One region of the Paenibacillus sp. FSL M8-0228 genome, then DNA from elsewhere that is predicted to be linked to it. Evidence: riboswitches for the same ligand, from Rfam matches in the RefSeq annotation. Region 1 holds a riboswitch; the other holds the start of a gene.
What was found. Region 1 has a riboswitch for S-adenosylmethionine ahead of metA (homoserine O-acetyltransferase MetA). Riboswitches for the same ligand answer to the same signal wherever they lie in the genome.
Positions count from the first base shown of each region.

Region 2: it holds a riboswitch for S-adenosylmethionine, as region 1 does, so the genes downstream of both, MKY98_RS21130 (methionine ABC transporter ATP-binding protein) here and metA (homoserine O-acetyltransferase MetA) in region 1, are expected to answer to the same signal.

Region 1 covers NZ_JBBOXA010000001.1:1,655,548-1,662,974, reverse strand. The annotation lists gene MKY98_RS07635 (aminotransferase class I/II-fold pyridoxal phosphate-dependent enzyme) at 1-648, opposite strand, end outside; gene MKY98_RS07630 (PLP-dependent transferase) at 645-1,829, opposite strand; gene metA (homoserine O-acetyltransferase MetA) at 1,955-2,872, opposite strand; SAM riboswitch class I at 2,991-3,116, opposite strand; gene corA (magnesium/cobalt transporter CorA) at 3,661-4,596, shown strand; gene MKY98_RS07615 (HRDC domain-containing protein) at 4,757-5,764, opposite strand; gene MKY98_RS07610 (ROK family protein) at 5,931-6,809, opposite strand; gene MKY98_RS07605 (5'-3' exonuclease) at 7,031-7,427, opposite strand, start outside.
Region 2 covers NZ_JBBOXA010000001.1:4,670,316-4,677,742, forward strand. The annotation lists gene MKY98_RS21110 (NifU family protein) at 1-188, shown strand, start outside; gene MKY98_RS21115 (SDR family oxidoreductase) at 281-1,045, opposite strand; gene MKY98_RS21120 (MetQ/NlpA family ABC transporter substrate-binding protein) at 1,188-2,030, opposite strand; gene MKY98_RS21125 (methionine ABC transporter permease) at 2,105-2,773, opposite strand; gene MKY98_RS21130 (methionine ABC transporter ATP-binding protein) at 2,770-3,792, opposite strand; SAM riboswitch class I at 3,929-4,069, opposite strand; gene MKY98_RS21135 (Cthe_2314 family HEPN domain-containing protein) at 4,195-4,920, opposite strand; gene MKY98_RS21140 (UbiD family decarboxylase) at 4,972-6,738, opposite strand; gene MKY98_RS21145 (COX15/CtaA family protein) at 6,868-7,427, opposite strand, start outside.

The DNA.
Region 1 (7,427 bases):
GCTGTGTCCGCCCAGAAACTTGGTCGCACTGTGCAATACAATATCAACTCCCTGCTCAATCGGACGTTGATAATAAGGTGTCATAAAAGTATTATCCAATAACGTTAAAAGCCCGTTGTCCTGTGCCCAAGAAGTTATTCCTGCCACATCGGTAATTTTGAGTGTCGGATTGGACGGAGTTTCCATATATACAGCCCTTGTATTCTCCTGCAACGCATCTTTCACAAGGTTGAGGTCCGTCATGTCGACGAAGGTCGTTTCGATATTCATCCGTTTCAAAATGGAGGTCAGCAGTCGATATGTTCCTCCATATACGTCCTCGGAAACAATGACATGATCTCCAGCAGACAAGAGCATAAATGTAGTAGAGATGGCCGCCATACCTGATGCAAAGGCAAAACCGCACGCCCCGCCTTCTAATAAAGCGATATAATCCTCCAAAGCTTGTCGTGTCGGATTACCTGAACGGCTATAGTCATGCTGTGGAGGATTAAAAATATCGTGATGGTGGAAGGTAGAAGCTTGATAGATCGGGACGCTCGATGCCCCCGTAACGCTGTCAATTTCAGAGCCAAAATGCAGCAGCTTGGTAGCGAACTTCCGCTCTTTGTTCAGATCCTGCCCGATCCTCCTCGCATCCTCTATCATTGCAGCTCTCCTCCTTCTACTTCTTGACGTGCCGCTTCCAACGCCGAACGTAAATCTTCAATTAGGTCGTCTGTATGCTCAATGCCTACGGAGAAACGCAACAGCCTGTCATCTACCCCGACTGCATCCCGAATTTCTGCTGGTATGTCCGCATGTGTCTGCACAGCGGGATAGGTCATTAACGATTCCACACCGCCGAGACTTTCCGCAAACGCAATGAGCTTAATGTGACGAAGCAAAGGTTCCACATAACGAGCATCCTTTACTTTAAAGGAAAAGATACCCGTATTTCCGCTGGATTGTTTATTTTGAATCTCACGACCTGGATGGCCTTCTAGAGCTGGATAAAATACTTCCGCCACAGCCGGATGCGTCAGTAAATAGTTAGACAGCACTGTTGCATTATGCTCGTGCCGGTCCATACGCAGCGCTAACGTCTTCATGCCCTTCATTAACTGGTAGCAATCGCTTGGGGAAAGCACTGCCCCTATGGAATTGTGCAGGAATGCAATTTCAGCTGATAGCTCTTTGCCTTTGGTTACGATCAACCCTGCCAGCACATCGTTGTGTCCGCCCAAATATTTGGTTGCGCTATGTACCACAATATCCGCGCCCAGTTCCAATGGCCGCTGGAAATATGGCGTTAGCAGCGTATTATCTACAATGGTAAGCAACTGATGTTGTGATGCCCATTTAGCCACCGCTCGAATATCAGTAATCATCATTAACGGATTTGTAGGCGTTTCTATGAATACAGCTTTGGTATTCGGTCGACATGACTGTTCGAGCGCTTCAAGATCGTTCGTATCCACATAACTGGCTGTCACACCAAATTTAGACAAAATACGCTCCAGCAAACGATACGTCCCGCCATACAGATCCAGCGATACTATGAGATGATCTCCCTGTCCAAACAATGCAAATACCGTTTGCAGCGCCGCCATACCTGAGCTGCATGCAAAGCCTGCATCACCCGATTCAAGTGCAGCAGAAGCCTCTTCCAGTACCTTTCGCGTGGGATTGATCGTCCGAATGTAATCAAATCCTGTGCTTTGACCCAGACGGGGATGGCGGAACGCCGTAGATTGGTAAATCGGGTAATTAACAGCCCCGGTTACTGGCTCTTCTACTGAACCGATTTGTGCCAATCTACTTTCGATTTTCCACTGTTTCTCACTCATATGAATCCTCCTGTTAACTTCCATAGTGGGTGCTATAACCAATCCTGCAAAAATGGATGTCAAAGACTATACTGCTGCGCTACTGCAAGGTGATACTCTACAAAGGTAAACTACATGCTCCTTTTTTAAATCTGGGGCCCGATATCATAAGGTGTTTCTTGGTATACATAATAGTTCAGCCAATTCGAGAATAATAAATTGGCGTGCGCCCGCCAAATTGAGGGGGGGGTGCGCTCAGGATCATCATTAGGAAAATAATTTTTGGGGACTTCAATATCCATTCCTTTGGCTACATCGCGGTCGTATTCCCATTTCAGTGAAAGCGGGTCATATTCAGAATGCCCAGTTACAAAAATTTGTTTACCGTCAAGCGTGGCTACGAGGTACACTCCAGCTTCTTCGGATTCGGATAAAACTTCTAATTCGGCGATATGATCAATATCTTCCCGACGAACCTCCGTATGCCTGGAATGAGGAGCATAAAACAGTTCATCAAAGCCGCGTAACAATTTTACTTTAGGTTTAATCACGGTGTGTGGAAATACACCGAAGCATTTGTAGTCGAGCCCATATTTAGGGACATCGAAATGATGGTATAAGCCTGCCTGTGAGGCCCAACAGATATGCATGGTCGAAGTTACATTCGTTTTCGTCCATTCAAAGATTTGCCGGATTTCCTCCCAGTAGTTCACATCCTCAAACTCAAGCTGTTCAACCGGGGCTCCTGTAATGACCATGCCGTCAAAACGACTGTTCTTGATCTCGTCAAACGTTTTATAGAACATGTTCAAATATTCTTGCGATGTATTTTTGGATACATGAGACTTCATATGCACCAGCGTGACATCCACTTGCAACGGCGTATTGCCGACCAGGCGCAACAGTTGGGTTTCCGTCGTTTCCTTTGTAGGCATTAAATTCAAAATGGCGATACGCAACGGACGAATATCCTGATGATAAGCCAAGCTTTCATCCATTACGAAAATATTTTCGCCCTCCAGCACTTCCTTAGCAGGTAATGTGTCTGGGATTTTAATCGGCATGTAAACTCACTCCTTGTTCGGTAAGTTTTGCGAAAATCGTCTTGTTGAGATGCCGGGCATATAATAAAAAGACCTTTCTCTGGTTAGAGAAAGGTCATATTTGTATCCATATGCGCCTCTCTCATCTGTCAGGGCAACGCGCTTTGTACAAAGCGCGCGTCCTGCAAGAATTAGCACCGTGCGATTAAAATCGCCGGTTGCCGGGTATCATCGGGCTAGTCCCTCCACCTGCTCTTGATAAGATTTCGCTATATTCATTTTGGGTTCACAAAGTTCTTGTTGTTCACTTTAATGCATCGGCTGGGCTTCGTCAAGATGGGACTTGCAAATTTGTAACCTGCATTCACATTTTGTCTACCTTTTCCATAGGTTAAATCATATCCCTCCTATCGCTGAAGCTCTTGACACTACTGTTGATTTTGCCCATGATTTTGCGCTTGAAAGGCCGTAGGCCGAGCGTTATACTATACAAGTGCTATTAGGCAAAAATATGGAGCAGTAGTGCAGACTTGAGTGTTTCCTGCGATACTGTGGCAATCTAAAAAAAGAACATTTGAGAGGTGAATCCGGAATGGAAGGCGACCCGAGTCCGAATAGGCGGCGATCCCTGAACAACAGCATAGGAATGACTTCAGCTTGCCGAAAGACGGGACGCCAGGCTCTGCATGCTCCAAAAGCCTCCGGCTTTTGATGAGAGTGCACGCTTACCCGCACCGGCTAACTGAGTCCATTCCTTATGCTTAAGGTAAACGTATTTCCGTTACGGCGGAGCATAAGGAGTGACGTATATGAAAATCCGTTTGGTCAACAACGGGGTTTTTACCCCTGTCGAAGAAATTGAAATGGCGCTTACTGCACCGGCAGAAGGTTTTTATTGGATTGATGCCGATGTCGATGATTTGGCAGTGCTCCAGCCTTTATTTTCCATGCATGATCTTGCAGTAGAAGACTGTTTGAGTGAAGAAGAACAGCGTCCGAAGATTGAAATTTATGAAAGCCATTATTTTATCGTTGTAAATAGCATTCGTTTTGATGATGAAGAAATATTTTTGCGAGCTTTGAACATTTTTCTCGGCCGCCATTTTATCATTACGGTGACCAAGCAGAAAATCAATGAGCTTCGTACCCTCAAGCCTATGCTGTGGGAGCAAGAAGTCAGCCAGCCTGACCGTTTTATGTATCTGTTGGTCGACTTAATTGTTGACAACTATTTTCTGGTTGGTGACCGGATTGAGGTCCGCATTGAAAAGCTGGAAGAAGATATTCTAATGCATACGAAAAAGTCGCATTTGAACGAAATCATCGGCTTACGCAGTGAGATTCTGTGGCTGAAAAAAGTGTTGGGCCCGCAAAAAGAAGTCATCAATACCCTGAACAAGCGGGATTTGCGGCTCATCGACGATCAATTGCAAAAATATTTTAGCGACATTTATGAAAATGCTGTGAAAATTTCGGAGACTTTCGAAACTTACCGCGACTTGATGGGTAACCTTCGAGAAGCTTATCAATCCAGTATCGCCAACCGTGCCAATGAAATTATGCGTGTGTTTACAGCAATTACGACCGTATTTATGCCATTGACGGTCATTACCGGAATATATGGGATGAACTTCGATAATATGCCTGAGCTTCATACACGTTATGGCTATTTTGTCGTCATTGGTATTATGGTGGCATTAGGCGTCAGTATGTTCTGTATTTTCCGTAAGAAAGACTGGGTTTAAAAATAAAAGGGGAAAAAGTATCAAATTGGATACTTTTTTCTATTTTCAAGCTTGGTCATAAAAAGCAGCAGCCGTGTCCTGTGAGGAACTGGCTGCTGCTTTTTAGTATGTTGGACCCTGAATATACTTTAATACCCATCTTTATCCAAATAGTTCTATATTATCCAACATGTCGGCCGGGTACCTGCTGATGACGAAACCGTATACGGATCAGACGCAGACGCTCATAAATCTGATCCAGTCCTGTTTCGGTTGCCTTTTCTTCCCCATACACTTTCAGCATGACGGGCTTGAGCAACGTATCCCCCAACTCTTCATAAGCAGACCAGATAGCTGCCTGCTCCGCCTCAGATACATTCACCAATTCCTTGTGGATCAGCTTGTCCATATCAATACCGTCTCTATCCAAATGCTCCACAGCTTCAATCATCTCTCTACGATGCAAACCTGTCTTCATTCCGATATGCTCCAGTGAAAGACCGTCCGAAATGCCTTCAATAATCGTTCTAGTTAAGCTGAATTTGTTCAGCTCCTGCCTGTACTGGTTCTCTTTTTGCTTGTATAACCATGACAAAAAAACTTCTTCTTCCAGCGTCTCTGTTACCCAGTTCAACGGAAATGGCGTGGTCCGGTCATTTTGTGTCGTAATAGCCAATAGCTCCGTCCCATATTGCGACACCTTACCCTGACCCATACCAGGCAGCTCCAACAGTTCTTCTTCGGTATGGGGAAGATAAACGCTAATGAGTCGAAGCAATCGATTCGTAGCGATAAAATAAGGTGCTTTTCGTTCCGTTGCTGCTTTTTGCCGTCTCCACATCGTCAATTGCTCATACACTTCATCACGTGGAAACAAATCACTGTAGCAATACAGCTTTTGCAGCGTTTGTCCTCGTCCTGATGATCCTTCTTGCTCATGAAATACACCATGGATTAGGGGCCTGTAGCCCTCAGCCATTTTGAGCGCCAGCTCATGACGGTATACATGTAGTAATTCCTGCCACAAGCTGCCCTCATACCAAAGGTCGTCTATACTTTCATCCGGGACATGGTGTGTGCTCCAGCCTGCACTCCATTCCCCTTCATGCTGCCCAATCCATACCTGAGCAAAGTCCTCATAGCCCTGTTCATTCCGTTTGGACAAGCGATTTAAAAATACTATCTCCATGATTTCTTCCTCCCTCATATCGTTGAAAGACAGTCCCGCACAACACAAAAACGCAAAAAAAAGCACCTATCCTGCGTATTCGCAAGAAAGGTGCTTCCCTTTTTGAGCCGTACTATACTGTTGCCTATATAATAACCGTACCTTGGAGTGCCGTCAACCCTAAATTCTAATGATTCAGTTTTTCCTTTGCCAATGCCAGAGCACCGCACAATCCAGCATTATCACCCAATCCTGGAGATACGATATATTGCTCAATACCTGTTGTCAGACTCGAATGCTGCACGTATCCGTTCAAAAGTTTTTGTAGTTTGGTACGAATGAGCGGGAACAATTGGTCTTGCTTCATTACTCCCCCGCCCATAATAATTTTTTGCGGGGACAGGATTAATACATAGCTCATTAAAGCCTGTGCCAGATAGTACGCTTCCATTTCCCAGGCCGGGTGATCGACAGAAAGCTCATGTCCTTTAACCTTCCATCTTTTTTCGAGCGCAGGACCTGCTGCCAGACCCTCCAAACAATCTCCGTGATAAGGACATGTCCCCTCGTAAGTATCTTCTGGGTGACGACGTACCAGAATATGCCCCATTTCCGGGTGAGATAATCCATGTATCAGCTTTCCACCAACCAAAGCACCTGCCCCGATGCCTGTGCCTATCGTGATATACAGACAGTTGTCCAATCCTTTGGCGGCACCCCAAATAGACTCACCAAGTGCTGCTCCATTCACATCCGTATCAAACCCCATAGGCACATCAAAATGCTCTTTCAGTTTACCAATCAGATTGTAATTTCCCCAATGTGGCTTTGGCGTTGTTGTAATATAACCATATGTATCACTACCTTCGATAGGATCAATCGGCCCGAACGATCCTACGCCCAATGCTTCAATGCCCTTGCCTTCAAAAAATGCGATGACATTCTCCATTGTTTCTGCTGGTGTGGTTGTTGGAAAGCTCGCTCGTTCCAGTACCTCTCCACGTTCGTTGCCAATTCCACATACAAATTTGGTACCGCCTGCCTCAATTGCTCCCAATACTGTCATAGTTGCTGTTGTCCCCTTTCGATAATCCGGTTCTCTCTCCACTATATTCACCTGAAATGTACCTGAGGTCAATCCCCTAATCGCAATTGTATATAATCCTTCACAAGACGATATAACTCCGTTAACATAACGTATACAAATAAGGACACTGACGCATCCCGCCTCAGCATCCCTATATAACTTACTTTATTTAAATTGTCGTACCAGGCCTAATAGCTTCATTATGATCCGGTTGCGACACCCATCAATGTACACAAGCTTTTCATTTCAAGCTGCTCAAACTTGTCTACAATTTGCACGTGATCCAACGTCAGCAGACAACTATCCAAAGCACATGCTACAGGTACACCACAGTGAATTTCAGCGAGTTTGCGTGAAAGATGCAGCATATCCAAATCACTCTCAATTTTTTTGCGGACCGATGGTGTTAATTGATCCAGATTCTCCAGAATGCCCTCAATAGAGTCGTATTCCTGCACCAGCTTGAGTGCCGTTTTCTCACCAATACCTCGTACTCCTGGATAATTATCGCTTGCATCCCCCATCAGGCCTTTAAGGTCCACCACTTGGCGTGGCTTAAGTCCTTTTTCAGTCAGCAGGGTCTCCGGGGTGTATACC
Region 2 (7,427 bases), 3.0 Mb from region 1:
TCCGTCCGTTCCTGCAACGCGATGGCGGCGACGTTGAGCTGGTTGACGTTGAAGACGGCATCGTTAAGCTGAAGCTGGTAGGTGCTTGCGGCAGTTGCCCAAGTTCCACAATCACGCTGAAAGCAGGGATTGAACGCGCTCTTCTCGAAGAAGTCGACGGCGTCCAAGAAGTGGTACAAGTATTTTAATGCTTGATGCATAATGATCATGAGAGTCTTGACTTCGGTAACGAAGCTCAAGACTCTTTTTTGTGTTACAGCGTCTGAGGGATCACTCAAGCTTATATGGTTGGCCGAATGGGGTCCAATCCTCCCGATACATCCATAATATTGCCTGTTATAAAATCCGAATGCTCCTCACACAAATAGGCGATCACTCGCGCAATGTCCTCTCCGCTCCCCGGACGCCCACGCGGTGTCTCTTTATCCTGCATGCCGATGACATCGGCGATTGACATTTCCTTATTTGCTCCTCGAATATCCCCTGGACAGATCATATTGACCGTGATGCCATAAGGAGCCTCCTCTACAGCCAGTGACTTCGTAAAAGACACCAGCCCCACCTTGGCGGCTGCGTAGACGGCGCGATGCGGCCAAGCCCTCGCTTCTCCAGCATGACCAAAGCCAAAATGAATAATACGTCCCCATTGCTGGCTACGCATGTGAGGCAATACCAAATGATCCAGCAACATGGTACCGACCAGATTCCCTTGTATCATGGTATGAATCTCAGCTACACTGTAATCCGCAAACAGGCGGCGTTCCCGGATGAACGGTCCAGCATTGTTCACCATAATATCGACTCCGCCTAGCCGATCCTGGACTTCACCAATCAGCCTCGTGATATCTTTCTGAACAGTGATATCCCCTTGTAAAGACAGGCAGCGTACTCCCTTAGACTCAATCACCCGCTTAAGCGCTTCGGCTTCTGCTTGGCTATGCACATAATTCAGCGCAATATTACAGCCTTCATTCGCCAGACGCAGAGCGGTCGTTTTACCTAAACCTTTGGCACTACCCGTTATGAATGCGACTTTATCTCTCAACAATTTTCCTCCTGTTCACAGAGAACGGTCACCCCCAAGTATAAAATATTTAAGCTTCCCCTACAACTCTATCCAAAAGAAACCCCAGTCCTCTTGTTCAAGAGAATCTGGGGTTTGCGTGCAATGTGTTCTCGTTCCCTACTTAAAATGCCGGGATAATTGCGCCTTGGTATTTATCTTCAATGAATTTTTTAGTTTCTGGGGATTGCAAAGCTTTAAGCAGCTTCTGAATCGCTTCAGAATCTTTATTATCAGGACGAGCTACCAGAACGTTAGCATATGGAGAATCTTTATCTTCCAGTGCCAGTGCATCCTTCGTCGGGTTCAGCTTAGCTTCCAGAGCGTAGTTCGTGTTGATCAACGCAATGTCCACTTCAGGCAACTGACGTGGCAGCATAGCCGCTTCCAGCTCCTTGAATTTCAGGTTTTTCTTATTTTCAGTAATATCTTTTACCGTAGCTTCAATGTTGCTTGCGTCTTTCAGCTTGATCAGACCTTGTTTTTCCAACAACAACAATGCACGGCCTCCGTTTGTTGCATCGTTCGGAATGGCTACCGTTGCGCCATCTGGGAGTTCATCAAGCTTTTTATATTTTTGGGAGTAGATGCCGAAAGGCTCCAGGTGAACCGCGCCCACAGAAACCAAATTCATTTTGCGCTCTTTGTTCATAACATTCAAGTAAGGTACATGTTGATAGAAGTTAGCATCCAACTGCTTGTCAAACAATTGAACGTTCGGCTGTACATAGTCGTTAAACTGAACGACTTGGAGACGAACCCCTTCTTTTTCCAACTGAGGTTTGATTGCTTCCAAAATTTCCGCATGCGGCACAGGAGAAGCTCCAACTTTCAGCTCCACTTCACGTGGTGATCCGCCTGTATTTTCGGCCGCATTGTTTGTATCCGATGTTGTGCTCTTTGTGCCGCAAGCAGCCAGCACCGCAATTAATGTCAAGCTTAATACAGCCAATACCCATTTCTTCATGTTATTACCCCTCCAATAATTTGTAATATTCAGGAGCAGACGTCCTGATCAATAAGGATATCTATATGTTTTCCCTATTTTCGAGTATAATGCCGCACGAGACGGTCTCCCGCCATTTGCAGCAATTGAACCAATACGACCATCAGCACGACCGCAACGATCATTACAGCCGTTTCATAACGATAATAGCCGTAGTTGATAGCCAGTGTACCCAGTCCACCGCCCCCGATCATCCCGGACATTGCCGTGTAGGATACGAGTGTAACGACGGTAATGGTTAATGCGGCTAGCAGTCCCGGAAGTGCCTCACGTAACAGCACACGCCGGATAATTTGTCCTGTCGAGGCCCCCATTGCTTGTGCGGCTTCAATGACACCCTTGTCCACTTCACGCAGAGACGTTTCGACAAGACGTGCGAAGAATGGGGCAGCCCCGATAACCAATGGTGGGATGGTTCCCAACACCCCGGTCGAGGTACCTACCAGCGATCGTGTAAAAGGAATAAGTGCAACGATCAAAATGATAAATGGCACGGAACGTAAAATGTTAACGATGAATGATAATACAATGTATATCACCTTCATCAGAGTCAACGAGGAGCGGCTCGCCAGAAACAATAATATGCCGAGCGGCAAACCAATAATGAGGGTGAACAATGCGGATGCACCGAGCATCTGAAGGGTTTCCATAGTAGAATTCCCTAGCTCTTCCCAACTCACTTGTGAAAAATCAAGTTCGCTCATTGTCCGATCACCTCCACATCAAGTCCTTGCCCAGACACTTCGCGCAGCGTATGCTCTATATCCTCATGATTTCCTTCAAAACGAACGATTAGCTGACCATAGGGTACATTTTTAATCGTAGATATGGTTCCCTGCAAGATCGCAAAATCAACCCCAGTGCTTCGAGCCGTACGCGACAGAATCGCATCATATGTTTTGCTGCCCAAAAAGGAGATACGCACCACCTGTGCCGACTCGCCGCCACCTGCTGCCGCAATCGCTGCTTGCAACTCCTCGGGATGTTCTGACTCCCGCTGGATAAAGTCCTTGGTTACCTGGTGCTGTGGCTTCAAAAATACTTCCGCCACCGGACCTTGCTCCACGATGTCACCCTGATGAATGACGCCAACTTTATCACAGATGCTTTGAATGACATGCATTTCATGTGTAATCAGCACGATGGTTAAATTAAATCGCTGATTAATATCCAGCAGCAATTTCAGGATAGACCCCGTCGTCTGCGGATCAAGCGCAGAAGTCGCTTCGTCACACAGCAATACATGAGGATCACTAGCCAACGCCCGCGCAATTCCTACCCGCTGTTTCTGTCCACCTGAGAGCTGTGACGGATATTTTCCACTGTGCTCTTCGAGACCCACCAGTTCCAGCAGTTCACGGACCTTCTGGTCCAACTTCTGCTTGGGCGTGTTTACCAGCCGCAACGGAAATGCAATATTGTCATATACCGTCGCCGAAGACAACAAATTAAAATGCTGAAAAATCATTCCGATTTTTCGGCGCTGCATTTGTAACTGGGATTGATTCACAGTAGTGAGGTTTACCCCGTCTACCCATACTTCACCTGAAGTAGGGCGTTCCAATAAATTAATACAGCGGATCAATGTACTTTTCCCCGCTCCGGAGTGACCAATCACTCCGAATATTTCTCCACGCTTTATAGAAAGATTCAACCCAGACAGCGCATTAACGCGTCGGTTGCCTTTGCCATAATGCTTGGTTAACTGCTTAAGCTCTATCAACGTGCTGCGACCCCCTTCACTTCTTCCTTACCCTTTTTACCAGTTGTCATCTCTCAGGATTGTATAAAATCGCTATTTATTTATACAAAAAAGAGCCCCTTTCACAGAATGAAAAGGGCCCCACCTAGCGATCCTTTTCTCATCTGCCAAAATCGCTATAACTCTAGCGGTTTTGTAGGAATTAGCACCATCATGTTCCCTCCCAGTGTATTACACCGGGAAAAAAACGGGTTGCCGGGCTTCATCGGGCCAGTCCCTCCACCTCTCTGGATAAGAAAAATATGTTAAACTCCAGCTTTAGCTGTCCGTTAAGTTTATATAAAAAAACATAATTCAAGCATTTTTCTGAAACTAGGTTTCAGTATAGATAGTTTACATTGCTTTGTCAAAGGATATTTTCTATCATATTTTTGGGCGTACTGCCCGGTTCTCCCATTGTTTCGCAGTATAAGTAAAGGCGATTGACAACGACCGACACACCATTTCCAAGCCCTGCTGCAAATCTTCCAAATGGTGATCGAGATCCTCCAGTTGGATTTTTCCATACAAAGCTCGGTGTCGTTGCCAGAGATCATCCTGCATTTCCGTATTCATATAGTGTATCTCCGTATTTCGCCGCTTACGCAGCCGATTGATGGCATCGTTGTATGTATCCTTGATATCATTTAAATTATCGGTCAATACAGGATGCATTTTGAGATACTTGAGCTGCCGCAACACGGTAAAATACGAATAATGCGCCTTATACTGCCCTGTTTTTAAATCATACAGATCATTTAGCCAGTTGCCCAGCTTATCCAAAATGGAAAATACCCTCACAAACCCATCTTTATAAAAGAAAACATACAATGCATAGTCGGATTTTTCATCCTCACTCATATCTTCAGCATATCCGGCTTTCACTTTCATACGGAAAAAGGCGGCAGCATGATGGCTCTGCTCCAGTTCATCCAGAGATGACATTAGACCGCGTGTCAAAATATCCGCCTTCCGAAAATCGTGGGTCGGATCTCCACCAGCCTGAATTTGCCGTTCCAGCAGGTTCAACATATCTGACATGCTATTCATGGCATCTAGCAGGATGCCCTTGTTCACACGCGGCGGCTCACCCAGTAGCTTGCGTATCATGCTTACGCCTCCTTATAAATATAAAATCCGGCTCTAGGTTTAATTAGGGCGTCAAGCGAAATAACTTGTCCATCGTTGATCTACAAGCTTAACAATATCCTCACGCGGTAACACCTCATCCGGATACCCCGGCTTCATACGCGCATCCACTACAATCGGCAGCTTATAGTTCAGATGATGCAAACGCACTTCGCTGTCCGCGTACATATCCGTAGCCGGGTTAAAGCGAGTGAATACCGTCCACAGGAACGAGGCTTGAGAGCGAACGACTTCCTTGGCATCGTCCACAATGAAAACGAGCGGCCACTCTTGCTCACCCGCAGCTAATCGCTCCAATACACGCGCAGCGAGTTCAGGCTCCTGCTCAAAGGAAGAGCCGGACACAACGAGGCACCCTCCGCAATAGGGCTCAATTTCACGAATGCCCGGCAGATCGCCTCCCTCATAAGCACGAGGCAATTCACGTACAGGCTCACCTATTCCCATCAGGATCGCCTTACTGCCATGATTCAGCTTGCGGCCTGTGTAATCGAGTGTATCGTGTGACGTGTGATTGAAAATAAATAAATCCCTTGCTGGATTAAATCGCTCCAGAATGGTTTCTAACAGCAGGTTAAAGTCAGATAAATCAATGACTCGATCTGTCAGCATCAGGAACTTGGTCAATGACAATTGACCTTGACCCAAAATGGTAAAACCGGATACAAGCGCTTCACGGGAGTAGCTTTCACGTACGACTGCCGCTGCCAGCGCATGTACGCCCGTTTCCGCATACGCCCACAGGGACTTGACGGAAGGCATCACAAGCGGATAGGCAGGCGACAGCAGACGTTGCAAAAACTCACCGAGGTAGTAGTCTTCTTGCCGAGGCTTACCTACAATAGTTGCCGGATAAATGGCATCCTTGCGGTGATGCATATGTTTGACATGAAATACAGGGAAATCATGCTGTAATGAATAATATCCAAAATGATCGCCAAACGGGCCTTCCGGACGGCGTTCATGAGGTGGCACATAACCGCTGATTGCAAATTCTGCTTCTGCTGGAATCCGATGACCCCCAAGCGGGTCCTCTGTCATGGGCAGCTTGCCTCCCATAATAAGCGAAGCCAGCAACAGCTCAGGCAAGTTTTCCGGTGCTGGAGCAATGGCAGACGCAATCAGAGCAGGCGGGCCACCGATGATAATCGTCGTAGGCAACGGCTCATTACGCAGCTCCGCTTCATGATAATGGAAACCGCCGCCTTTATGAATTTGCCAGTGAATGCCCGTCGTCTGATCATCATAAATCTGAATGCGGTACATCCCCAGATTATGATCCTTGGGCTGACCTGGCTTCTCGGTATACACGAGTGGAAGGGTAATAAACGGTCCTCCATCCTCATGCCAACTGGTCACTTTAGGCAGTGGTGCCAGCGGAGCCTCTGTACGGCGAACTCCCAATACAGGAGCCTCGCTATGAGATACTGTTTTTAGGCCTACTTTTAGCATGTCCTTAATCAGGCCACGTTCATTCCACAATGCTTTGGGTGTAGGTGGAAACAATGTTTTGGTTGCTCCTACAATCGCATCCATCAGTTGCTCTGGGCGCGGGCCAAAAGCCATGTCCACACGGCGATTCGTGCCAAACAGATTACTGGCTACAGGAAACGGAGTTCCTTTTACATTCGTGAACAGCAGTGCCGGCCCTTCTTCCTCAATGACTCTTCGATGAATCTCAGCCAGCTCCAAGTAAGGATCGACAGGTGCCTCTATAATTTTAAGATGATTTTCTTTACGCAGTGCTTCAATAAATTGGCGCAAATTCTGGTAGATCAACTGGACGATTCCTCCTAAGCAAATCAAGCCCTCGAGAAACTCGTGGGCCTGGTTTGTTTCTTATATGCTATTATACGTGTTTAAACGCCACTTGGGCAAAAATCCGCTTCACTATGATCTATGAAATGCTTAGGTACGTTGTGCTTGGGTCGGAACAAGCTTGCGATCCGGTGACAATTGCCATACACGATAGCTCAGATAAGCCAAGATGGAGAACAACGATGCAATCACCAGCATATGCCCCAGCACGATAAACATGTAGATTTCAGGTCTGTTGACGTACAGCAAGATAATTCCAATCACCACTTGAAGCAGGATTAACAAGACCGATACAACACCCAATATACGGATGTCCCGGTGATTCGGGTGATAACGGTATGCGTAGTGACCCACAGCCAAGATAATGACGAACAGCAGACCGGCTGAAATCTGATGAAGCAACAGTGGAGATATGAAGCCTCCAATATTTACAACCTTCTGGATGACCGAGTGACTAAGCAATGCCCCTGAATAGACAGCAATATAGGTATAGATCGTCGATAGCCATATAAAATTACGAAAGCCCCGACTGACAGGCCCAGGAATCAGACGCGGAGTGTGGCGTGAGTCCGCATGCTCCTGCCAGGCCCCCAGCGTCATCATAGTCGCACTGGCAAAAGCGATAAGCGCAAAGCCAAAATGCAGTCCCA